DNA from 4 places in the Enterobacter sp. UPMP2061 genome. Region 4 is predicted to be linked to each of the others. Evidence: predicted binding sites of a transcription regulator. Region 4 holds the regulator's gene; each other region holds the start of a gene.

Region 1 (6,124 bases), 220 kb from region 4:
CAGAAGGCAGCCGACCACGCGCGCTTCGGCGCCATTTAACTGATATTTCATTTTTTCTCCTTAACGACCCGCGGTCCACTCCTGCGTGGTGAGCGCGGTGAGCACATGGTCCCGCCACTCGCCGTCAATCAGCAGATAATCTTTGGCATAGCCCTCTTTCTCAAACCCCAGGCGGGCCAGCAGATCGCCGCTGCGCTTATTGTGCGGCATGTAGTTGGCCATAATGCGATGGATATGTTGCGTGCGCTGCATGTAGCGAATCGCCGCCGTCAGCGCCTCAAACATGAGCCCCTGCCCCTGCCATTTCTGACCGATGGAATACCCGAGGTAACAGGCGTGAAACGACCCGCGTACCACGTTTGAAAAATTGGCAATGCCAACGATCTCTTTCTCTTCCGGATCGAGAAGCGCGAAATAAAACGCACTTCCCTGTTTATGAAATTCCGCAATCATACTGAGGCGCGCCTGCCAGCCAGAGGGGTAGCAGTGGCTCTCGTCCCGAACGGGTTCCCAGGGTTTTAAAAACTGGCGATTCTCGGCGTAATAATCCGCCAGACGCCAGGCATCACGCTCATGCACCAGACGAACGACCAGCCTGTCCGTCGTCAGACGCACTTTTGGCACATTACTGCGATAGCCAAACATCGTTACCACTCCTTCCCGTCGCTTCTGCTCTGCCTGTTAGCTTTACTATACCTGCGCCTGTGCCTTCTGTGAAAACAGTGACATACCATTTTGATCGCTTTTCACATTTTTCGATGAGAACTCTCTATCAAAGCACCTTTTTGATAAAAAAATATTGTCGCCAGCGGGTATGGGAAAAAGCCCGGCGACACCGCAGAATGTTAGCGTGCTCACCTTTTATTTTCCCTGGAGGGGAAATGTCCCGCGTATCACAGGCCAGGAGCCTGGGTAAATATTTCCTGCTCGTCGATAACATGCTGGTCGTGCTCGGCTTTTTTGTCGTTTTTCCGCTTATATCGATTCGTTTTGTCGATCAAATGGGCTGGGCGGCATTGATGGTCGGGATCGCGCTGGGTCTACGCCAGTTTGTACAACAGGGTCTGGGCGTGTTTGGCGGCGCAATAGCCGACCGCTTCGGCGCGAAACCGATGATCGTCACCGGCATGCTGTTACGTGCGGCGGGATTCGCCACCATGGCAATCGCTCATGAACCCTGGCTGCTGTGGTTCTCCTGTTTCCTTTCAGGGATTGGCGGCACCCTTTTCGACCCACCGCGTACCGCGCTGGTGGTTAAGCTTATCCGTCCGCAACACCGGGGGCGCTTCTTCTCCATTTTGATGATGCAGGACAGCGCTGGCGCGGTGGTGGGCGCCCTGCTGGGAAGCTGGCTGCTGCAATACGATTTCCGCCTGGTTTGCGCCACCGGCGCGGTATTGTTTATTCTCTGCGCGCTGTTTAACGGTCTGTTTCTGCCCGCGTGGAAGCTGTCGACGGTGAAGGCGCCTGTGCGGGAAGGGCTTGACCGCGTGCTGAGCGATAAACGCTTCGTCACCTATGTGTTAACCCTGACCGGCTACTACATGCTCGCCGTGCAGGTCATGCTGATGCTGCCCATTATGGTTAACGATATTGCCGGCACGCCGGCAGCGGTGAAATGGATGTATGCCATTGAGGCCTGCCTCTCTCTGACGCTGCTCTATCCGATTGCCCGCTGGAGCGAGCGCCGTTTCCGGCTTGAGCACCGTCTGATGGCCGGGCTGTTGCTGATGACGCTGAGCATGATGCCCATCGGCCTGGTGAGTTCGCTTCAGCAACTGTTTATGCTCATCTGCACCTTCTATATTGGTTCAATCATTGCCGAGCCAGCCCGTGAAACGCTGAGCGCGTCACTTGCCGACGCCCGGGCCCGAGGCAGCTACATGGGCTTCAGCCGTCTCGGGCTGGCGCTTGGCGGCGCACTGGGTTACACCGGTGGCGGCTGGCTGTTTGATGCCGGAAAAGCGCTCCATCAGCCGGAGCTGCCGTGGGTCATGCTCGGCATGGTCGGCTTTATGACGCTGATTGCCCTCTGGTGGCAGTTCAGTGATAAACGCAGCACCCGCGGGATGCTGGAGCCTGGCGCCTGACCCTCTTTCACTATCAGTTTTTTCTGCTGGTTTCTGTTGGATCACCCTGACATACTGGCGTATCAGGACAGATGCGCCGATTTTATGTTGAGGAACGCCATGAAAAAGATCGTTATTGCCGCTGCGTTAATTGTCAGTGGTCTGCTGGTGGGATGTAACCAGCTTACGCAGTACACCGTCAGTGAGCAGGAAATTAATCAGGCGCTGGAAAAACATAATAACTTTTCAAAAGATATCGGCGTGCCCGGCCTTGCGGATGCGCATATCGTCCTGACGAATCTCGCCAGCCAGATTGGGCGCGAGGAGCCTAACAAAGTCACCCTTTCCGGCGATGCCAGCCTCGATATGACCTCGCTCTTCGGCAATCAGAAAGCGGATATCAAGCTGAAGCTCAAGGCGCTGCCGGTCTTTAATAAAGAGAAAGGGGCCATTTTCCTGCAAGAGATGGAAATCGTCGATGCGGTTGTGACGCCGGAAAAAATGAAACCGGTGCTGCAAACGCTGATGCCGTATCTCAACCAGTCGTTGCAGAACTACTTTAACCAACAGCCTGCCTATGTTCTGAGCGAAGACAAGAGCAAAGGCGAATCTCTGGCGAAAAAATATGCCAAAGGGATAGAGGTGAAACCGGGTGAAATCATCATCCCTTTCACCGACTAAACACTCCGGGCGCTCAGGCGCCCGTTTTTTTTAACGGAATAGTGTGCAAACGAAAACGTTTCCGCTTATGATTTGTGTCCGGCAAAAACAGCCCTCTTATGACTGATCTCTTTCAAGCCGGAGCTTCCATGACTGTACAATCCCAGGTTCTCAAAATCCGCCGCCCAGACGACTGGCATATCCATCTTCGTGATGGCGACATGCTGAAAACCGTCGTGCCGTATACCAGCGAAATTTATGGCCGTGCGATTGTTATGCCTAACCTGGTTCCGCCAGTCACTACCGTCGAGGCCGCGATTGCCTATCGCCAGCGTATCCTTGACGCCGTTCCGGCCGGACACGATTTTACCCCATTGATGACCTGCTACCTGACGGACTCGCTGGATCCGAATGAAGTTGAGCTCGGGTTTAACGAAGGTGTATTCACCGCCGCGAAGCTCTACCCGGCGAATGCCACCACCAACTCCAGCCATGGGGTGACCAGTATTGATGCCATCATGCCTGTTCTGGAGCGTATGCAAAAACTGGGCATGCCGCTGCTGGTGCACGGGGAAGTGACCCACGCTGACATTGATATTTTCGATCGCGAAGCACGTTTTATCGAAACGGTCATGGAGCCGCTGCGCCAGCGTCTTCCGGGGCTGAAAGTGGTGTTTGAACACATTACGACTAAAGATGCCGCAGAGTATGTCCGGGATGGAAACGAGCTGATTGCCGCCACCATCACCCCGCAGCACCTGATGTTTAACCGTAACCACATGCTGGTGGGCGGCGTTCGCCCACATCTGTATTGTCTGCCGATCCTCAAGCGCAACATCCACCAGCAGGCGCTACGTGAGCTGGTCGCCAGCGGCTTCCCGCGCGCGTTCCTCGGCACGGATTCCGCCCCGCATGCCCGTCACCGTAAAGAGGCGAGCTGCGGCTGTGCAGGCTGTTTTAACGCCCCGACCGCCCTGGCAAGTTACGCAACCGTGTTTGAAGAGATGAATGCGTTAGACCATTTCGAAGCCTTCTGCTCCCTTAACGGCCCGCGTTTCTACGGTCTGCCGGTCAATGACACGTTCATTGAGCTGGAGCGCAAAGAAAGCCAGGTTGAAGCGTCGATTGCGCTCACCGACGATACGCTGATCCCCTTCCTGGCCGGTGAAACCGTAAACTGGACGGTAAAACGCTAAAAAAATCGCGCCCCCTGTTGTCAAACCGACAATATAACTGTATAAATAAACAGTATATTACACAGGGGGCATTTATGCGTATCGAAGTCACCATAGCCAAATCCACCGTCCTGCCTGCTGGCGCACTCGACGCTCTGGCGGGTGAACTATCCCGACGTATTAACAGCACTTTTCCTGAAAACGATGGCGCCGTAACGGTACGTTATGCGACAGCAAACCATCTTTCCGTCATCGGCGGCGCGAAAGAAGACAAAGAACGCATCAGCGAAATTTTGCAGGAAACATGGGAAAGCGCCGACGACTGGTTCATCACTGATTAAAATTTGCTCCCTCATTGTGTTTTTTTGCCGGGTCGCCCCGGCTTTTTTTCGTTTCGTCTCCTGAAAGTTCAAAATATTTCAGTATCTTCTTAGAAAATCGTGAACAAGATGGCGTTTTATTGTTCGAACAATCCTAAAAAGCATAAAAATGTGTTGCTACCCGTTTATTTTTTCCTTCTGAACCCTTATTAATTGATATACTGAAATTGCTTTCAGAAAAACATGCATTGAACCTCAAAGTCGTTGTCTTCTAACACGCATTAAGGGGGTTATAATGGAAAAGAATAGTGAAGTCATCCAGACCCATCCGCTTGTTGGCTGGGATATCAGCACCGTAGACAGCTACGATGCGCTGATGCTGCGTTTGCACTACCAGACCCCAAATCAGCAAAACCGTGATGAAGCGGAAGTTGGACAGACGCTGTGGCTTACAACAGACGTCGCCCGTCAGTTTATCTCTATTTTAGAAGCAGGCATCGCAAAAATAGAATCTGGCGACTATCAGGAAAATGAGTATAAACGGCATTGACCTTATGCCCCTTTTCACTCAACAGGCACCCTCGCGGTGCCTTATTTATTTCGCTCTTGTATAAGCCCACTTAGTTAATTACTCTGCTAACAAAGCGTTAGTAAAGAGAAGCCTATGAAATACGATTTAATCATTATCGGAAGCGGCTCCGTAGGATCTGCCGCCGGTTATTACGCCACGCAGGCGGGTCTGAAAGTGCTGATGATTGACGCCCACCTTCCCCCCCACTCTGAAGGAAGCCATCATGGCGATACCCGTCTGATCCGTCACGCTTACGGTGAAGGTGAACGTTATGTACCGCTGGTGCTTCGGGCTCAGACGCTGTGGGATGAGCTGGCCACACTCACCGAAGATCGCATTTTTGAGCGCACCGGGGTCGTTAACCTGGGGCCAGCCAGCTCCACGTTTCTGGCGACCGTCGAGGAGAGCGCGAAAGCCTACCGCCTGGACGTCGAGCGTCTGGATGCAAACGGCATCATGGCGCGCTGGCCGGAAATTTCTGTTCCTGAAGACTACATTGGATTGTTTGAAGCCAATTCCGGGGTACTGCACAGCGAAACGGCCATTAAGACCTGGATTGATCTCGCCGCCAAAGCGGGCTGCGCGCAGTTGTTTAACTGTCCGGTCACGGGCATCACCCACCATGCCGGGGGTTCAACCGTCACCACCGCTGAAGGTGAATATACCGCCACGCGCCTGCTGGTGAGTGCGGGAACGTGGGTGACGAAACTGCTGCCGGACCTGCCCATCCAGCCGGTGCGAAAAGTCTTCTCCTGGTTCCAGTCTGACGGGCGTTACAGCAGTCAGAACAAATTCCCGGCGTTTACAGGCGAGCTACCCAATGGCGACCAGTTCTACGGTTTTCCCTCGGAAAAAGACGCGCTCAAGATTGGCAAACATAACGGCGGGCAGGTAATTTCCTCTGCGGAAGAACGCAAGCCTTACGGTGCTTATCCGCAGGATGGTTCCGAAGCCTTCACGTTCCTGCGTAATATCCTGCCGGGCGTAGGCGGGTTGCTTTACGGCGCAGCGTGCACCTATGACAACACCCCAGATGAAGACTTTATCATCGACACCCTGCCGGGACACGATAACACCCTGCTCGTAACCGGGCTCAGCGGTCACGGGTTTAAATTTGCCTCTGTGTTAGGTGAAATCGCCGCCCAGTTTGCGCAGGGGATCACACCTTCGTTTGATCTCAAGCCCTTCGCGCTCTCGCGCTTTAACCGATAATACCTCTACAGGCTCCGAATAACCGGGGCCTGTTTAGCGAGAGGGGCATGATGCGCAGACTGGTGAATTACCTTATCAATAACATACGCGAGCATTTCATGCTCTACATTGTTCTTT
Region 2 (6,124 bases), on a different contig from region 4:
CCAGCGCGCGCGCCAGCTTCAGCGGAGTCTGGCCGCCGTACTGCACGATCACGCCTTTTGGCTTCTCGATGCGCACGATTTCCAGCACGTCTTCCAGGGTAACCGGCTCGAAGTAGAGGCGGTCGGAGGTATCGTAGTCGGTCGAAACGGTTTCCGGGTTACAGTTGACCATGATGGTCTCGTAACCGTCTTCACGCAGCGCCAGTGAGGCGTGTACGCAGCAGTAGTCAAACTCGATGCCCTGGCCGATACGGTTTGGACCGCCGCCCAGCACCATAATCTTGTCGCGGTCGACGGACGGGTTCGCTTCGCACTCGTCTTCATAGGTGGAGTACATGTACGCGGTATCGGTCGAGAACTCTGCCGCACAGGTGTCCACGCGCTTGTAAACCGGGTGCAGGTCATACTGGTCGCGCAGCTTGCGGATTTCCGCTTCACGCACGCCCGCCAGCTTAGCCAGACGCGCATCGGCGAAGCCTTTACGCTTCAGCATGCGCAGGAAGTCTGCGTCCAGGCCGTTGATGCCCAGCTCCGCCACTTTCTCTTCCAGACGCACCAGCTCTTCAATCTGCACCAGGAACCAGCGGTCAATGTTAGTCAGGTTAAATACGCCGTCGACGGACAGGCCCGCGCGGAAGGCATCGGCGATGTACCAGATACGCTCTGCGCCCGCGTCTTTCAGCTCGCGGCGGATTTTGGTCAGTGCTTCCGGGTCGTCCAGGCTGACTTTCGGGTCAAAGCCGGTCGCGCCCACTTCCAGGCCGCGCAGCGCTTTTTGCAGGGATTCCTGCTGCGTGCGGCCAATCGCCATGACTTCACCAACGGATTTCATCTGGGTGGTCAGACGGTCGTTGGCGCCGGCGAATTTCTCGAAGTTAAAGCGAGGAATTTTTGTCACAACGTAGTCGATGGACGGTTCGAAGGACGCAGGGGTGCGGCCACCGGTGATGTCGTTCATCAGCTCGTCGAGGGTATAACCCACCGCCAGTTTCGCCGCCACTTTCGCAATCGGGAAGCCGGTGGCTTTGGAGGCCAGCGCGGAGGAACGGGACACGCGCGGGTTCATTTCGATAACAATCAGACGGCCGGTTTTCGGGTTCACCGAGAACTGCACGTTAGAGCCGCCGGTTTCCACGCCGATTTCACGCAGTACCGCCATCGAGGCGTTACGCATGATTTGGTACTCTTTGTCGGTCAGCGTCTGAGCTGGCGCAACGGTGATGGAGTCGCCGGTGTGGATCCCCATCGCGTCGAAGTTTTCGATGGAGCAGACGATGATGCAGTTGTCGTTTTTATCACGCACCACTTCCATCTCGTACTCTTTCCAGCCAATCAGCGATTCATCAATCAGCAGCTCTTTGGTGGGAGAGAGATCCAGACCGCGTTCGCAAATCTCTTCAAACTCTTCGCGGTTGTAGGCGATACCGCCGCCGGTGCCGCCCATGGTGAACGATGGACGGATGATGCACGGGTAGCCCACTTCTGCCGCAACGGCCAGCGCTTCTTCCATGTTGTGCGCGATACCGGAACGCGCGGTGTCGAGGCCGATTTTCTTCATGGCCACGTCGAAGCGGCGACGGTCTTCTGCTTTATCAATCGCGTCGGCGGTCGCCCCGATCATGGTCACGCCAAACTCTTCCAGCACGCCCTGACGCTCCAGCTCCAGCGCGCAGTTCAGCGCCGTCTGGCCGCCCATGGTCGGCAGCACCGCGTCCGGACGCTCTTTCTCGATAATTTTGCGTACCACTTCCCAGTGAATCGGCTCGATGTAGGTCGCATCCGCCATTTCCGGGTCGGTCATGATGGTGGCCGGGTTAGAGTTCACCAGGATGACGCGGTAACCTTCTTCACGCAGGGCTTTACACGCCTGCGCGCCGGAGTAGTCAAATTCACAGGCCTGGCCGATGACAATCGGGCCAGCGCCAAGGATCAGGATGCTTTTTATGTCTGTACGTTTTGGCATGGTCTTCTCAGCTCCTGATTATTTAGCGGTCTTACGGTATTGCTCGATAAGTTCGATGAAGTGATCGAACAGCGGTGCGGCATCGTGTGGGCCCGGGCTGGCTTCAGGGTGCCCCTGGAAGCTGAACGCAGGCTTATCGGTGCGATGGATACCCTGCAAGGTGCCATCGAACAGTGATTTGTGCGTCACGCGCAGGTTAGCCGGCATCGTCGCTTCATCCACAGCGAAGCCGTGGTTCTGCGCGGTGATCATCACCGTGTTGTTGTCGATATCTTTCACCGGGTGGTTACCACCGTGGTGGCCGAACTTCATCTTGACGGTGTTCGCTCCGCTCGCCAGCGCCAGCAGCTGATGGCCGAGACAGATGCCGAATACCGGGATATCGGTTTCCAGGAAGGCCTTGATGGCGTCGATAGCGTAGTCGCACGGCGCCGGGTCGCCAGGACCGTTAGAGAGGAAGATGCCGTCCGGGTTCATCTTCAGAACATCTTCCGCAGACGTTTGTGCCGGGACGACCGTCAGGCGGCAGCCACGGTCAACCAGCATACGCAGGATGTTGCGCTTGGCGCCAAAATCGTAGGCCACCACGTGGAACGGCAGCTCGCTTTCCGGTTTCGCTTCCGGCAGGTCGCCTTCCAGCGTCCAGCTTCCCTGCGTCCAGCTGTAGGCTTCAGCGGTGGTCACTTCTTTCGCCAGGTCCATACCGTTCAGTCCCGGGAAGGCTTTCGCTTTTTCCAGCGCCAGCGTCGCATCAAGGTTATCCCCTGCGATGATACAACCGTTTTGTGCACCCTTCTCGCGCAGCAGACGCGTCAGCTTACGGGTATCGATATCGGCAATCGCCACAATGTTATGGCGCTTCAGGTAAGAAGAGAGGTCTTCGGTGTTGCGGAAGTTGCTGGCAATCAGCGGCAGGTCGCGAATGACCAGGCCTTGCGCATGTACCTGAGAGGATTCTTCGTCAGCCGCATTGGTGCCGACATTGCCGATATGAGGATAAGTAAGAGTAACGATTTGGCGAGAATAGGAAGGATCAGTGAGGATTTCTTGATAACCGGTCATTGAAGTATTGAAAACGACTTCCCCAACCGCCGAACCCGTTGCCCCTATGGCCCGACCGATAAACTGGGTTCCGTCTTCCAGAACCAATAGCGCTGACTTAATCAAAACACCCTCCAGAGAATATTCACTCACTTTATTTGCATATTAATTCATAACCATGTCATGGATCAATGCAAATGTGTTGCCAGCGGATTTTTGGCAAACGGCGGCATTCTGGGGATTTGCTATGTAAAAGTCAACTTAAAACGGGAGTTTTGTATATTCTTTTGCAAGCCTGGCGTCTGGAATGGGTTTTAATGGGCAAAAAGATGAGGTAAATCATTCCGGAAAACGCTTGCGCGGCAGGTTTGTTAGAATTTTAGGGAGGTGGGCGACAAAAAGTGGACCAGATGGTCAAAATTTACATATATTTCACAGAAAAATGGCACAACAGTAAGCTTTATGCCGCCTAAGCGTTATTTTTTATCTAAAACGGATAAAATAAGAGGGCAATAAATTATTGCCCTATGCAATCAAGGAATTACGACTGCAATAACCACATCACGATGGGTAATATCGCTTACAAATTATTGAGATCAAGCACATCTCGCATATCAAAAAGACCCTTTTCCTTCGCGTTAAGCCACAAGGCGGCACGTACTGCACCATTCGCAAACGTCATGCGGCTTGACGCTTTATGGGTGATCTCAACACGTTCGCCAATATCGGCGAACATCGCCGTATGTTCGCCGACGATATCGCCTGCACGAACGGTTGCGAAACCAATTGTCCCGGGCACGCGTTCGCCGGTATGTCCTTCACGGGTATAGACCGCGCACTCTTTTAAATCTTTATCAAGTGCATGAGCAATCGCTTCGCCCATCGCCAGCGCCGTGCCTGATGGAGCATCAACTTTATGGCGGTGGTGTGCTTCAACAATCTCAATGTCGGTATAGTTGCCCATCACCTTCGCTGCCTTTTCCAGCAGTTTCAGCATGACGTTAACGCCGACGCTAAAGTTCGCAGCGAAGACAATCGCAATCTCAGTGGACGCGTCCTGAATGGCCTGTTTACCGGCATCATCGAAACCAGTGGTACCAATCACCATCCCTTTACCGTGCTGACGGCAAAACGCCAGATGAGCCAGCGTGCCTTCCGGACGGGTAAAGTCGATGAACACGTCAAAGTCTTCTTTCACCGCCTCAAGGCTGCTCTGCACGGTGACGCCTGTCTTGCCCGCGCCCGCCAGCTCGCCTGCATCGGCTCCCAGCAGGGATGAACCTTCACGCTCCAGCGCCGCGCCGAGTGCCACGCCATCCATCTGTAGTGCCGCCTGAATCAGCTGGCGGCCCATACGTCCACCCGCGCCCGCAATAGCAACGCGGATCTGTGCATCATGCATAGTTATTCTCTTACGTTAAAATGATGTAAACCGTTTTCAGATTAACCAGCCTTTGCACAGGCTGCCACAGAAAACGCCGATAATTAGAATTTAATGATAAACAGGGTGAGATATCAGTGAAAGACATGATCGTCAGCGAAAACCGCATGATTCCCGCACCACCAGCGCAGGCGGCAGAATGATTCGTTTGGCGGGTTCGTCGTTGCCCTGTATGCGGCTGTAAAGTAACTCCCCTGCCTTACGACCAATCTCTTTCGCCGCCACCGATACGGTGGTCAATGCGGGCTGCACCAGAGCCGCTTCGGTAATATCATCGAAACCGACCAGCGCAAAATCACGTCCCGGCTCACGGCCCATCTTGCGTAAGCTTTGCATCACCCCCAGCGCCACAACATCCTGATAGCAAATTGCCGCACTGATGTGTGGATGCTCGAGAAGTAACGCCTCTGCCACGCGCGCGCCGTCGCTTTGGCTGGCGTGAGAGGTTCTGATCCAGGCAGGATTCGGCGTCACGCCGTACTCCAGCAGCTTGCTGGTAAAGCCCCCGATACGCTGCGCCCGAGAGCCCGAATTCTGGCTCCCTCCAATGAACGCAATGTGCCGATGGCCCATTCTGAGCAGATGCTCCGTCGCCATCTGCGTGCCTAAGAAGTTATCCGTTCCGACAAAATCAAAATCCGGATCGTTCAGCGGGCGCACAACCATGATAGCCGGAATATTGCGCCGCTTCAGACCCTCAAAAAAGGCTTGGGGCGTTTCCCGAGCCGCACACAGCACCATACCGCCGACGTTATTACGCATCAGTGAATCAACAAATTTTTGCTGTCGCTCTGCCGATTCCTCGCTATTCGCCAGAAAAAGCATCAGCTCGTGGCGCTCCATTTCATGACTTAGCCCTGCCGTCATCTCGCTGTAAAAAGGGTTGGTGATATCGTGCAAGAGCAGCCCGACCTGGTTACTGCTGCGGTTACGTAAATTGGCTGCCGTCTGGTTATAGACATAGCCGGATTCATCCAGCGCCTTAAGCACACGTTCGCGCGTGCTTTGCGAAATGCGGCCTTTGTTGCAGAGCACCATCGAGACCGTCGCCGTTGACACGCCGGCGCGTTTCGCGACATCGGCCAGTGTAATTCCCGTCATGTTGTCTCCTTCATCATCACTACAGGTTAATCGAATAACCTGTTTTTTGCATTTTTCCCTGTGAGACTCTTCACATTACCGCTGTTGTTCTGGATTCGATTCGCATTTATGGCGGGTTAATCGCGTTAACCACTCTTCTCAAATACGGTTAATCGAATAACCTTAAATAACGATTACGGAGGATACAATGACAACCTACGACAAATTCCCCACGGTGGCGATACAGGGTTTTGATGACAGCGCCTGGCAAGGCTGGGAAGCAATAACCCGCGTTCTTGAGTCAAAAACCCAACAGCGCAGCCGCACGGTGCTGGTGATTGACTGCTATCCGGGCGTGCGCATGACCGAGCTTGAAGAAAACGTGCTGCCGCGTCTACGCCCGACGCTGGCGATCAATGCTGAACAGGCGCGACGGGATGAGTGTGCCATTCATGAGATGCTTGCACGCAACCTCACAGACGATCGCGTCTTTGGCGTTCTCTCCTGCCACCAGCTTGGAGAGTTTTTCGATCCCGCGCGTCTGGAGGCGTTGCAGGTTCGGGTGAGCCAGTGTTCTGGGGGGCTGATTGTGATCTACG
Region 3 (6,124 bases), on a different contig from region 4:
CGTTCCTGCCACCACGCAAACTCATGGTCACCTGCCGATCAAAGGCGCTGACGGGGTGCTCATCACCTTCGCCAAATGCTGCCGTCCTATCCCGGGCGACCCGATTATTGCGCACGTCAGCCCAGGTAAAGGGCTGGTGATCCACCATGAATCCTGCCGTAACATCCGTGGCTATCAGAAAGAGCCAGAGAAGTTCATGGCGGTCGAGTGGGATAAAGAGACGGCGCAGGAATTTATCACTGAAATCAAGGTGGATATGTTCAACCACCAGGGTGCCCTGGCGAACCTGACGGCAGCGATCAACACCGCCTCATCCAACATTCAAAGCCTGAATACGGAAGAAAAAGATGGCCGCGTTTATAGCGCCTTTATTCGCCTGACCGCCCGTGACCGTGTGCATCTGGCCAATATTATGCGCAAGATCCGCGTGATGCCGGACGTCATTAAAGTCACCCGTAACCGAAACTAGCATTATGAATTCAAAACGTTACGAGCGAATCTGCGAAATGCTCGCCAGGCGTCAGCCTGATCTGACGGTCTGCATGGAGCAGGTCCATAAACCTCATAACGTCTCTGCTATCGTCCGCACCGCAGATGCCGTCGGCGTGCATGAAGTCCACGCCGTCTGGCCAGGCGCACGTATGCGTACCATGGCCTCCACCGCCGCAGGCAGCAACAGCTGGGTATCCGTGAAAACTCACCAGACTATTGGTGAAGCGGTCTCGCACCTGAAAGGGCGTGGCATGCAGGTTCTGGCAACCAACCTCTCTGCTAAAGCCGTGGATTTCCGTGAGATCGACTACACCCGTCCAACCTGCATTTTAATGGGCCAGGAAAAAACGGGGATCACGCAGGAAGCACTGGATTTGGCCGACCGGGACATCATCATTCCAATGATCGGCATGGTCCAGTCACTCAACGTGTCGGTCGCCTCGGCGCTGATCCTGTATGAAGCGCAGCGCCAGCGTCAGAATGCCGGAATGTACGAGCGCAGCAACAGCATGCTGCCGGAAGAGGAGCAGCAGCGCCTGCTGTTTGAAGGTGGCTATCCGGTGCTGGCTCGCGTTGCGAAGCAGAAGAAATTGCCTTACCCCCACGTCAACGCGCAGGGCGAAATTGAAGCCGATGCCGAGTGGTGGTCCACCATGCAGTACGCGGGGTAAATCATGAAAGGCCGCCTGCTGGACGCCATACCGCTCAACAGCCTGACGGGCGTGGGCGCGGCACAAAGCAGTAAACTGGCGAAGATAGGCCTGCACACCGTGCAGGATCTCCTGCTCCACCTCCCCCTGCGCTACGAAGACCGTACTCAGCTTTATAAGATTGGCGATCTGCTGCCCGCTATTTACGCCACCGTTGAAGGGGAAGTGCTGAACTGCAACATCACCTTTGGCGGACGCAGGATGATGACCTGCCAGATCAGCGACGGCACCGGCATTCTCACCATGCGCTTTTTCAACTTCAATGCGGCAATGAAAAACAGCCTTGCCACTGGACGACGCGTACTTGCGTACGGTGAAGCCAAACGGGGCAAATACGGCGCGGAGATGATCCACCCGGAATACCGCGTGCAGGGCGATCTCAGCTCACCTGAGCTACAGGAGACGCTCACGCCGGTCTATCCAACCACTGAAGGCATTAAGCAGGCTACGCTGCGCAAGCTCACCGACCAGGCGCTGGAGCTGCTTGATACCTGCGCCATTAACGAGCTGCTGCCGCCGGAGCTGGCGCAGGGCATGATGAGCCTGCCGGAGGCGTTGCGCACCCTGCACCGTCCACCGCCAACGCTTCAGCTTGTTGATTTAGAGAGCGGGAAACACCCCGCCCAACGGCGTCTTATCCTTGAGGAATTACTGGCTCACAACCTGAGCATGCTGGCCCTGCGCGCAGGTGCGCAGCGCTTCCACGCGCAGCCATTAAGCCAGCTTGATGAGCTCAAAGATAAGCTGCTGGCCTCACTGCCGTTTAAACCCACCGGCGCCCAGGCGCGGGTGACTGCCGAGATCGAACGCGATATGGCGCTGGATGTGCCGATGATGCGCCTGGTGCAGGGCGACGTGGGTTCCGGGAAAACGCTGGTCGCCGCGCTGGCCGCTTTGCGCGCCATCGCCCACGGTAAGCAGGTGGCGCTGATGGCGCCGACGGAACTGCTGGCCGAGCAGCACGCCAACAATTTCCGTAACTGGTTCGCCCCGCTGGGAATTGAAGTGGGCTGGCTGGCCGGGAAGCAGAAGGGCAAAGCGCGCCTTGCGCAGCAGGAAGCCATTGCCAGCGGGCAGGTGCAGATGATTGTCGGCACGCACGCCATTTTCCAGGAACAGGTGCAGTTTAACGGCCTGGCGCTGGTCATTATCGACGAACAGCACCGCTTTGGTGTTCATCAGCGTCTGGCGCTGTGGGAGAAAGGTCTGCAACAGGGCTTCCACCCGCATCAGCTGATCATGACCGCCACGCCGATTCCGCGCACCCTGGCGATGACGGCCTACGCCGATCTGGATACCTCCACCATCGACGAACTCCCCCCGGGCCGTACGCCGGTGACAACGGTCGCCATTCCGGACACGCGCCGCAGCGACATCATTGACCGCGTGCGCAACGCCTGCACCCACGAAGGACGTCAGGCTTACTGGGTCTGTACCCTGATTGAAGAGTCTGAGCTGCTGGAAGCGCAGGCTGCCGAAGCCACGTGGGAAGAGTTAAAGCTCGCCCTGCCGGAGCTGAACGTCGGTCTGGTTCACGGGCGCATGAAGCCTGCCGAGAAGCAGGCGGTGATGCAGTCGTTCAAACAGGGCGAGCTGCATTTGCTGGTCGCGACCACGGTCATCGAAGTGGGCGTGGACGTGCCGAACTCCAGCCTGATGATTATTGAGAACCCGGAGCGCCTGGGCCTGGCGCAGCTCCACCAGCTACGAGGCCGCGTGGGCCGTGGCGCGATCGCCTCTCACTGCGTGCTGCTCTACAAAGCCCCTCTGTCGAAAACCGCGCAGATGCGTTTGCAGGTATTACGCGACAGCAATGACGGCTTCGTCATTGCGCAAAAAGATCTGGAGATCCGCGGCCCGGGCGAACTGCTGGGCACGCGTCAGACGGGTAACGCCGAATTTAAAGTGGCGGATTTGTTGCGCGATCAGGCCATGATCCCCGAAGTACAACGCCTTGCGCGTCATATTCATGAACGCTACCCCGAACAGGCGGCAGCGTTAATTGAACGCTGGATGCCGGAAACCGAGCGGTATTCCAACGCCTGACGGTCAGCCAAACATCGGCAGCATCAGGTAGAGCTTAATGACCAGCGCGTTGACGATATCAATGAAGAATGCGCCCACCATCGGCACCACCAGAAACGCCATGTGCGACGGGCCGAACCGTTCGGTGATCGCCTGCATATTCGCGATGGCCGTTGGCGTCGCTCCCAGACCAAATCCACAGTGACCCGCAGCCAGTACCGCCGCATCATAGTTTTTGCCCATCATGCGCCAGGTAACAAAGATGGCATACAGCGCCATGAACACAGCCTGCACCGCCAGGATCGCCACCATCGGCAGCGCCAGCGAGGCCAGTTCCCACAGCTTGAGGCTCATCAGCGCCATCGCCAGGAACAGCGACAGGCTGACGTTCCCCAGCACGGACACTGCGCGCTCAAAGACGCGGTAGAAGCCCATCTGCGCCAGACCGTTGCTCAGGATCACCCCGATAAACAGCACGCAGACAAAGGTTGGCAGTTCGAAAGCCGTTCCCGCCAGCCATTGCGCAACGATTTTGCCCACGGTAAGGCAGATGGCAATCATGGCGATGGTTTCAATCATCACCAGCGAGGTGATGCTGCGGCCAACGTCCGGTTTTTCAAATGCCGTCGGCACCATTTCATCGTCTGGCCTGCCTTCCGGCGTGGTGGAGTGTTTCACCAGATAGCGCGCTACCGGGCCGCCAATCAGCCCGCCAAGCACCAGGCCAAAGGTCGCGCAGGCCATTGCCACTTCCGTTGCGTTTTCAAAGCCATAGCGTTCGATGAACAGCTTGCTCCACGCCGCGCCCGTTCCGTGGCCACCTGACAGGGTAATCGACCCCGCCAGCAGACCCATCAGCGGATCCAGCCCCAGCAGCGACGCCATACCGATGCCGATGGCGTTTTGCATCAGCAGCAGGCCCACCACAACAATCAGAAACACGCCCAGCACCTTGCCGCCCGAACGCAGGCTTGCGAGGTTAGCGTTCAGGCCGATAGTAGCAAAGAAGGCCAGCATCAACGGATCTTTCAGGGACATATCAAAATCGATTTCCCAGCCCATGCTTTTTTTCAGCACCAGCAGGGCCAGCGCCACCAGCAATCCACCGGCGACAGGTTCAGGAATGGTGTACTTTTTCAGAAAGGAAACACTGTGTACCAGCTTGCGACCAAGCAAAAGAACCAGCGTTGCGGCAACAAGGGTCGACAACGTATCGAGATGAATCATAAAAGGCTCCTGTTATGCGCGTGTTCCATACACACGCGGCGTTATCCTGGGCCGGGTGATGCTCGTCATGAGCCGCCGGCGCGAAAAGTGTAATTTTTTTTTCCTGTTCGTTGTAGAAAACCTGCTCACACCGGCAGATTTTCTCTCTTTTTTTTGCTGGCAATCGTTTGCTTTTACCAGGTGGTCAGATAAAATGCCCGCTTTTCCACCGTGGGATTGCCGCCGATGTCTGTTAACACTCTGGAGTCTGCTTCTGCGCAACCGATTGCGCAGAAGCAAAACAGCGAACTGATTTACCGCCTTGAAGATCGTCCCCCGCTGCCTCAAACCCTGTTTGCCGCCTGCCAGCACCTGCTGGCGATGTTCGTTGCGGTCATCACGCCGGCTCTGCTGATTTGCCAGGCGCTGGGGTTACCGGCGCAGGATACGCAACACATCATCAGTATGTCTCTGTTCGCTTCCGGCGTGGCCTCCATCATTCAAATTAAAGCCTGGGGTCCGGTGGGCTCGGGTTTGCTGTCGATTCAGGGCACCAGCTTTAACTTTGTGGCGCCGCTGATCATGGGCGGTACGGCACTGAAAACCGGCGGCGCAGATGTCCCGACGATGATGGCGGCGCTTTTCGGCACCCTGATGCTGGCAAGCTGCACAGAGATGATCATTTCCCGCGTTCTGCACCTGGCGCGCCGGGTGATCACCCCGCTGGTCTCCGGCGTGGTGGTGATGATTATCGGCCTGTCACTGATCCAGGTGGGTCTGACCTCCATCGGGGGCGGCTACGCGGCAATGAGCGACCATACCTTCGGCGCGCCGAAAAACCTGCTGCTGGCAGGCGTGGTGCTGGCGATCATTATTCTGCTTAACCGCCAGCGTAACCCGTACCTGCGCGTGGCATCGCTGGTGATCGCCATGGCGGCCGGTTACCTGCTGGCGTGGGCGCTGGGCATGCTGCCGGAAAACACCACCCCAACCAACAGCGCGTTGATTACCGTGCCAACGCCGCTCTACTACGGCCTGGGCATTGACTGGAGTCTGCTCCTGCCGCTGATGCTGGTCTTTATGATCACTTCGCTGGAAACCATTGGCGATATCACCGCCACCTCCGACGTGTCCGAGCAGCCGGTCTCCGGCCCGCTGTACATGAAACGTCTGAAAGGCGGCGTGCTGGCGAACGGACTGAACTCGTTTGTCTCGGCGGTGTTCAACACCTTCCCGAACTCCTGCTTTGGCCAGAACAACGGCGTGATCCAGCTGACCGGCGTGGCCAGCCGCTACGTGGGCTTCGTGGTAGCGCTGATGCTGGTGGTCCTCGGCCTGTTCCCGGCGGTGAGCGGGTTTGTGCAGCACATCCCTGAGCCGGTGCTGGGCGGCGCGACGCTGGTGATGTTCGGTACCATCGCGGCCTCTGGCGTGCGTATCGTCTCCCGCGAGCCGCTGAACCGCCGCGCAATCATGATTATTGCGCTGTCTCTCGCCGTAGGGCTTGGCGTCTCCCAGCAGCCGATGATTTTGCAGTTTGCCCCGGACTGGGTGAAAAACCTGCTCTCTTCCGGCATCGCCGCGGGCGGTATTACCGCTATTGTGCTGAATCTCATTTTCCCGCCTGAAAAGAACTGATCTCCACACGGCAGGCTGTCAATGCCTGCCGTGACATCTCTTTACACCATTCC
Region 4 (6,124 bases):
CGCGGCCTGTCGCCTGCGGAAATGGACGCAACGCCTGGGCTACAACAATAGGGTAGATGGCCCCGTTAGCGATCGCCATGACGCAGAACGGAATCAAAATTTCTGCAAGCCCGGCGCCGGGAATAAAGCCGACAGCCCAGGTCGCAATCACGCTTAGCGCATACAAAACCAGCAGCCAGGGCAGCATCTGTTGGCCTCCCCATTTTTGCAGCGCGGCGCGACAGCCATAGCCACCCACCAGGAAGGCGATGGTCTGTGGTACATAGCTCAGGCCGATAGCCGCCGGGCTGTAGCCCATGTCATGCAGAATGAACGGCGAACCGGTTAGCCAGGCAAAGAAGCTGGCAGAGCAGGCAGCATAAATCAGCACGTTACCGCGATAGGCTTTCGACCGCAGTAAAGAGGTAAAGGTGATGGGCTTTGCGTCCGGATGCGTCTCTTTTTTATGCGCAGGTTTAAGCCCGAAAGCAGGCAGCATCAGGACCAGCGTAATAGCAAAGAGCGTGGCGAAAATGGCCTGCCAGTCGAAATGCGCCAGGATCCAGCTGCCCAGTAACGGGGCAAGCGCCGGCGACAGGCCGACCAGCGGCATAATAGTGGCGAATATGCGGTTAGTGCGCGAGGCGGGGTAGTAATCGGTCACCAGCGCCTGCCAGGTCACCGCTGCGGCGCAGACACCGACCGCCTGAATAAAGCGCAGCGCCAGCAGCCAGGCGGCATCGCGGACCCACAGCATGCCCAGACAGCCTACGGCAAAAATCGCCAGACCCAACAACAGGACGGGCTTACGGCCGAAACGATCCGAGAGCGGCCCCCACAGCAATTGCGCAAAAGCAAAGCCGGCGAGGAACAAACTTAAACTGGCGCTGATGGCGGCGGCAGGGGTTTGCAAATCTTCCTGCATCGCGGCGAACGCGGGCAGATACATATCGGTCGCCAAAAAGCCCAGCACGCTTAAGCCGCCGAGCCAGACTAAAAATCCTTTCCTGGGTTGCACTGTTTTTTCTCCTGAGGAGGCAGGTGTACGTTGGCGCAGAGTGTAGGGAGTGTAAAGCGGCTTGTGAAACGCTAATATTTGGCGGGTGCATTCAAAAATTTTGCAGGCTAAATATGTGGTCAGATTATTCCCTTGAAGTGGTTGATGCCGTGGCGCGTAACGGCAGCTTTACCGGTGCCGCCCAGGAGCTGCATCGCGTTCCCTCGGCTATCAGCTATACGGTGCGCCAGCTGGAAGCGTGGCTGGCGGTGCCGCTGTTCGAGCGGCGTCATCGCGACGTGGAGCTCACGCCTGCCGGAGCGTGGTTTTTGAAGGAAGGGCGGTCTGTTATCAAAAAAATGCAGATCACCCGTGAGCAGTGCCAGCAGATCGCCAACGGCTGGCGCGGGCATCTCGCTATCGCGGTGGATAACATCGTTAAGCCGGAGCGGACCCGGCAGATGATCGTCGATTTCTATCGTCATTTTTCCGACGTCGAACTGCGTGTTTCGCAGGAAGTGTTCAACGGCGTCTGGGATGCGCTGGCGGACGGCAGGGCGGAGATGGCGATTGGTGCAACCCAGGCGATCCCGGTTGGGGGGCGCTACGCGTTTCGCGACATGGGCATGCTGAGCTGGACCTGCGTGGTCGCGCGCGATCACCCGCTGGCGGCGCTGGAAGGTCCGCTGAGCGATGACACCTTACGCAACTGGCCCTCGCTGGTGCTGGAAGATACCTCCCGCTCGCTGCCCAAGCGCATTACCTGGCTGCTGGATAATCAGCGCCGCGTGGTCGCACCGGACTGGGAGTCGTCAGCCACCTGTCTGAGCGCGGGGCTGTGCGTTGGCATGGTGCCGGTGCATTTTGCGCGCCCGCGCATCGACGCGGGAGAGTGGGTGGCCTTGACGCTGGAAAACCCCTTCCCGGATGCCGCGTGCTGTCTGACGTGGCAGCAAAACGACGTCTCGCCCGCCATGGCCTGGCTGCTGGATTATCTGGGCGACAGCGAAACGCTGAACCGGGAGTGGTTGCGGGAACCAGCATAGCTGGCCCCGTAATGAGATTAACGACGGTAGTCGCGGAACGGACCGTCCGCAACGGAACGGCGTTCAATCAGGCGCGGGTGAACTTCAATGGACTGGGACTGTTCACGCTTGTTGACGATCCTGTCCAGCAGCATGTTGAAGGCCGTTTCACCCAGCGAATCTTTCGGCTGGTGAATGGTGGTCAGCGCCGGGGTAAAGAAGCGGGCGTTGCGCACGTTGTCATAGCCGATCACCGAGATATCCTGCGGGACGCGCAGGCCGAGTTCATCCGCCGCGCAGAGCGCGCCCATCGCCATGATGTCGCCGCCGCAGAACACCGCGGTAGGGCGATGCGGCTGGGAGACGATCTGCTGCATGGCGCGATAGCCCGACTCCGGCTCGAAGTCGCCCTGAACAATCCAGTTTTCCGGCACGGTGATCAGCGCCTCTTCCATCGCTTTCATGAAACCGGCCAGACGGCCAGCTCCGGTGTTACGCTCCAGCGGACCCGGGATCACGCCAATTTCACGATGACCGCGTTCTACCAGATAACGCCCCGCCATGTAGCCGCCTTCAAAGGCGTTATCAATAACGGAGTCGGTAAAGTCTGCGCGCGCTTCGCCCCAGTCCATGACCACCATCGGAATGTGGCGATACTCTTCCAGCATAGAAAGGACCGACTCGGGGTATTCAGAACACATTACCAGCAGGCCGTCGACGCGCTTTTGCGCCATCATTGACAGGTAAGCGCGCTGTTTTTCAATGTTGTTCCACGCGTTGCCCAGAATCAGGGTATAGCCTTTCTGGAAGCAGTTTTTTTCAACGGCTTCGATGATTTCAGCAAAGTAGGCCGCTTCACTGCTGGTGGCCAGCAGACCAATCGATTTGGTGTGATTAACCTTCAAGCTGCGGGCGACCGCACTTGGCGAGTAGTGCAGCTCTTTGATTGCCGCCCAGACGGCATTACGCGTCTCTTCAGCGACGAAACGCGTTTTGTTAATAACATGTGATACGGTTGTAGTGGAAACGTTTGCGCGTTTTGCTACGTCTTTAATTGTTGCCATTAAATGTCACTCCAGACCATATCCTAAGCTCCTGAAAAAATTGAAGGTAAACGTTTGCCTTCTCTCACCCTTATCACGCAAACATGAGTTGCGACACGCCGGGAAAACGACACAGGACGTCAGGAGGGGGTCAGTGGCCGGTACGCTAATAAATTTAGCGTGGAATTTTGTCCTATCTTGATGAAAAGGGGAAGAGGTAAAGTGGATATCCGCTTAAATCCTGGAAGATTTTTGACCTGAACTGTGTAAAAATGAGCAAGCTCACTTTTCGTAGGGTGAATAAAAGGAGAAAAATTGATGAGTACCGATCTGAAGTTTTCGCTGTTTACCACCATTGTTGTTCTTGCCCTGATTGTTGCGGGTGGTTTAACCGCTGCGCTGCACTGATTCAGGAGGGGGGAGAACCTTCTCCCTCTCTTGCCGCTATTGTTACCTCTCCGGCAAAAATCTTTTGCCAAAATGTTAACTTCTCATTTTTTGTGATTGATGTCATGCTTTTGACTTCTTAGTTCTGTGCCGGGTTATGGCACGGTATCCGGAGTCTCTTCATGAAAATCAATTTTCCCCTGCTGGCCCTGGCGATTGGCGCCTTTGGGATTGGCACCACTGAATTCTCCCCGATGGGGTTATTGCCTGTTATCGCCCGGGGTGTGGACGTCTCAATTCCTGCGGCCGGTATGTTAATTAGCGCCTACGCGATTGGCGTGATGGTGGGCGCGCCGCTGATGACGCTGCTGCTTTCCCACCGCGCTCGCCGCAATGCGCTGATTTTCCTGATGGCGATTTTCACTCTCGGAAATGTGCTTTCCGCGATTTCGCCCGATTACACCACTCTGATGCTTTCGCGCATTCTGACCAGCCTCAACCATGGCGCCTTCTTCGGACTGGGCTCGGTTGTTGCCGCCAGCGTGGTGCCAAAACATAAGCAGGCCAGCGCGGTAGCCACTATGTTCATGGGCCTCACCATCGCTAATATCGGCGGCGTTCCCGCTGCCACCTGGCTGGGAGAGGCCATCGGCTGGCGTATGTCTTTCCTCGCAACCGCCGGACTGGGCGTGGTCGCGATGGTTGCGCTGTTCTTCTCACTGCCGAAAGGAAGTGCGGGAGAACGTCCGGAAGTACGTAAAGAGCTGGCGGTGCTGATGCGTCCTCAGGTGTTGTCCGCGCTGCTTACCACGGTACTGGGGGCCGGGGCGATGTTTACGCTCTACACCTATATCTCCCCGGTGCTGCACGACATTACCCACGCAACGCCACTCTTTGTTACCGCGATGCTGGTGCTGATTGGTGTCGGGTTCTCGATTGGCAACTATCTTGGTGGGAAATTTGCCGACCGCTCCGTCAGTGGAACACTGAAAGGTTTTTTAACGCTGCTGATTGTCATCATGGTGGCGATTCCGTGGCTGGCGCGTAACGAAGTGGGTGCCGCGATTGCCATGGTGGTGTGGGGCGCCGCAACCTTTGCCGTGGTGCCACCGTTGCAGATGCGCGTAATGCGCGTTGCGCACGAAGCGCCGGGGCTCTCTTCGTCGGTGAATATCGGTGCGTTTAACCTGGGCAATGCGCTGGGGGCCGCAGCGGGCGGGGCGGTGATCTCAGGTGGTTTGGGTTACAGCTTTGTGCCGGTGATGGGGGCGATCATTGCTGCACTCGGCCTGCTGCTGGTGATTATGTCTGGTCGTAAACAGCCTGAAGCGGTGTGTACGGCGGAATAAACAAAAACGCAGAAGGGCTGCCCCTTCTGCGTGTCTCTTACGCGGCGAAGTTCTTCGCAACAAATTCCCAGTTAACCAGTGCCCAGAAGTGTTCCAGGTAGTTCGGGCGCGCATTACGGTAATCAATGTAATAGGCGTGTTCCCATACGTCCACGGTCATCAGCGGCGTGGCGCTGGTGGTCAGAGGGGTACCCGCATTAGAAGTGGAAACGATAGCCAGTTTGCCATCAGCCTCTTTTACCAGCCAGGTCCAGCCGGAGCCAAAGTTTTTAACGGCTGCGTCAGTAAACTTCGTTTTAAAATCCGCGAAACTGCCGAACGCGGCGTTAATCGCTGCCGCCAGCTCACCGGTAGGTTCTCCGCCTGCATTGGGGGCCAGGCAGTGCCAGTAGAAGGTGTGGTTCCACACCTGTGCGGCGTTGTTGAATACGCCGCCGTCTGAACTGCGCACGATCTCTTCCAGCGTTTTGCCTTCAAAATCGGTGCCCTTGATCAGATTGTTCAGGTTGGTGACATAGGTCTGGTGATGCTTGCCGTAATGGTACTCCAGGGTTTCCGCGGAAATGTGCGGGGCCAGGGCGTCTTTTGCATACGGTAGTGCAGGTAATTCGAACGACATTGCTTCTCTCCTTATAGTTTTATACGTTGCCAATAACCCTACAGACAACAAGGACAGAATAGCAAATTGAAAGGGTATGCAAAAGAGGAACTTACCCTGCCATGGAGGCGGCAGGGCAGGGTTTAGCGAATGGTTTTTGGCGTCATCACGCGGCGCGCACCCACATAGTGGCGCACCCAATAATCTTCGCTGAGAGAGGTGATCTGAATGTCCTGACCGCTGCGCGGTGACTGGATAAATTTACCGTTACCCACATACACCCCAACGTGATCGGCCGTACCGCGTCCCTGGGTGCGGAAGAACACCAGGTCGCCATTTTGCAGTTCGCCACGGTTTACAGGCGCGGCGTCGCGCAGATGGTACATCTCATTGGCGGTGCGTGGAATGCGAAACTTCACCAGATCTTTATAGGCATAATAAACCAGCCCACTACAGTCAAAACCGGTGCGCGGAGAGGTGCCACCCCAGCGATACGGTTTACCTATTTGCCCCATCAGTTTGTTCATCGCCGTTTTTTGCGCTTTCTGCATACGCGCTTTATGCACGTCAGCCAGCTTCGTCACTTTTGCGCATTTCGTTTTATGGCCTTTGCGCACGGTGCATTTTTCATTCACCAGGCTGGCGGTCGTGCGGGTGGTTTTGTGCGTGCCGGAACGGAGAGTTTTGGGTTTACTGGAGGCGGTCTTTTTGGTCTGAGCGGTGGTTTTCTTCTTTACTGTTTTACT

The links. The regulator PurR, encoded in region 4, represses purine synthesis genes. The targets are predictions, from matches to a motif close to CANGCAAACGTTTGCNTG.
Region 1: pyrC (dihydroorotase) is a predicted target of PurR. The motif match lies at 2,799-2,816, and genes of this name have one in related genera.
Region 2: carA (glutamine-hydrolyzing carbamoyl-phosphate synthase small subunit) is a predicted target of PurR. The motif match lies at 3,349-3,366, and genes of this name have one in related genera.
Region 3: gltS (sodium/glutamate symporter) is a predicted target of PurR. The motif match lies at 4,611-4,628, and genes of this name have one in related genera.

Annotation. Positions count from the first base shown of each region.
Region 1 is NZ_JBSKJP010000001.1:834,192-840,315, reverse strand. It holds gene ACWKXX_RS04045 (YceH family protein) at 1-51, opposite strand, end outside; gene rimJ (ribosomal protein S5-alanine N-acetyltransferase) at 61-645, opposite strand; gene mdtH (multidrug efflux MFS transporter MdtH) at 882-2,090, shown strand; gene ACWKXX_RS04030 (lipoprotein) at 2,190-2,750, shown strand; gene pyrC (dihydroorotase) at 2,879-3,925, shown strand; gene dinI (DNA damage-inducible protein I) at 4,000-4,245, shown strand; gene bssS (biofilm formation regulator BssS) at 4,520-4,774, shown strand; gene solA (N-methyl-L-tryptophan oxidase) at 4,889-6,007, shown strand; gene ACWKXX_RS04005 (YceO family protein) at 6,058-6,124, shown strand, end outside.
Region 2 is NZ_JBSKJP010000007.1:184,082-190,205, forward strand. It holds gene carB (carbamoyl-phosphate synthase large subunit) at 1-1,963, opposite strand, end outside; gene carA (glutamine-hydrolyzing carbamoyl-phosphate synthase small subunit) at 1,982-3,130, opposite strand; gene dapB (4-hydroxy-tetrahydrodipicolinate reductase) at 3,585-4,406, opposite strand; gene ACWKXX_RS15320 (LacI family DNA-binding transcriptional regulator) at 4,539-5,546, opposite strand; gene ACWKXX_RS15325 (class I mannose-6-phosphate isomerase) at 5,734-6,124, shown strand, end outside.
Region 3 is NZ_JBSKJP010000005.1:158,286-164,409, reverse strand. It holds gene spoT (bifunctional GTP diphosphokinase/guanosine-3',5'-bis pyrophosphate 3'-pyrophosphohydrolase) at 1-469, shown strand, start outside; gene trmH (tRNA (guanosine(18)-2'-O)-methyltransferase TrmH) at 474-1,163, shown strand; gene recG (ATP-dependent DNA helicase RecG) at 1,167-3,248, shown strand; gene gltS (sodium/glutamate symporter) at 3,252-4,454, opposite strand; gene xanP (xanthine/proton symporter XanP) at 4,680-6,071, shown strand.
Region 4 is NZ_JBSKJP010000001.1:1,055,518-1,061,641, forward strand. It holds gene punC (purine nucleoside transporter PunC) at 1-997, opposite strand, end outside; gene punR (DNA-binding transcriptional activator PunR) at 1,111-2,022, shown strand; gene purR (HTH-type transcriptional repressor PurR) at 2,040-3,065, opposite strand; gene cydH (cytochrome bd-I oxidase subunit CydH) at 3,363-3,452, shown strand; gene ACWKXX_RS05170 (MFS transporter) at 3,614-4,780, shown strand; gene sodB (superoxide dismutase [Fe]) at 4,818-5,399, opposite strand; gene ACWKXX_RS05180 (C40 family peptidase) at 5,522-6,124, opposite strand, start outside.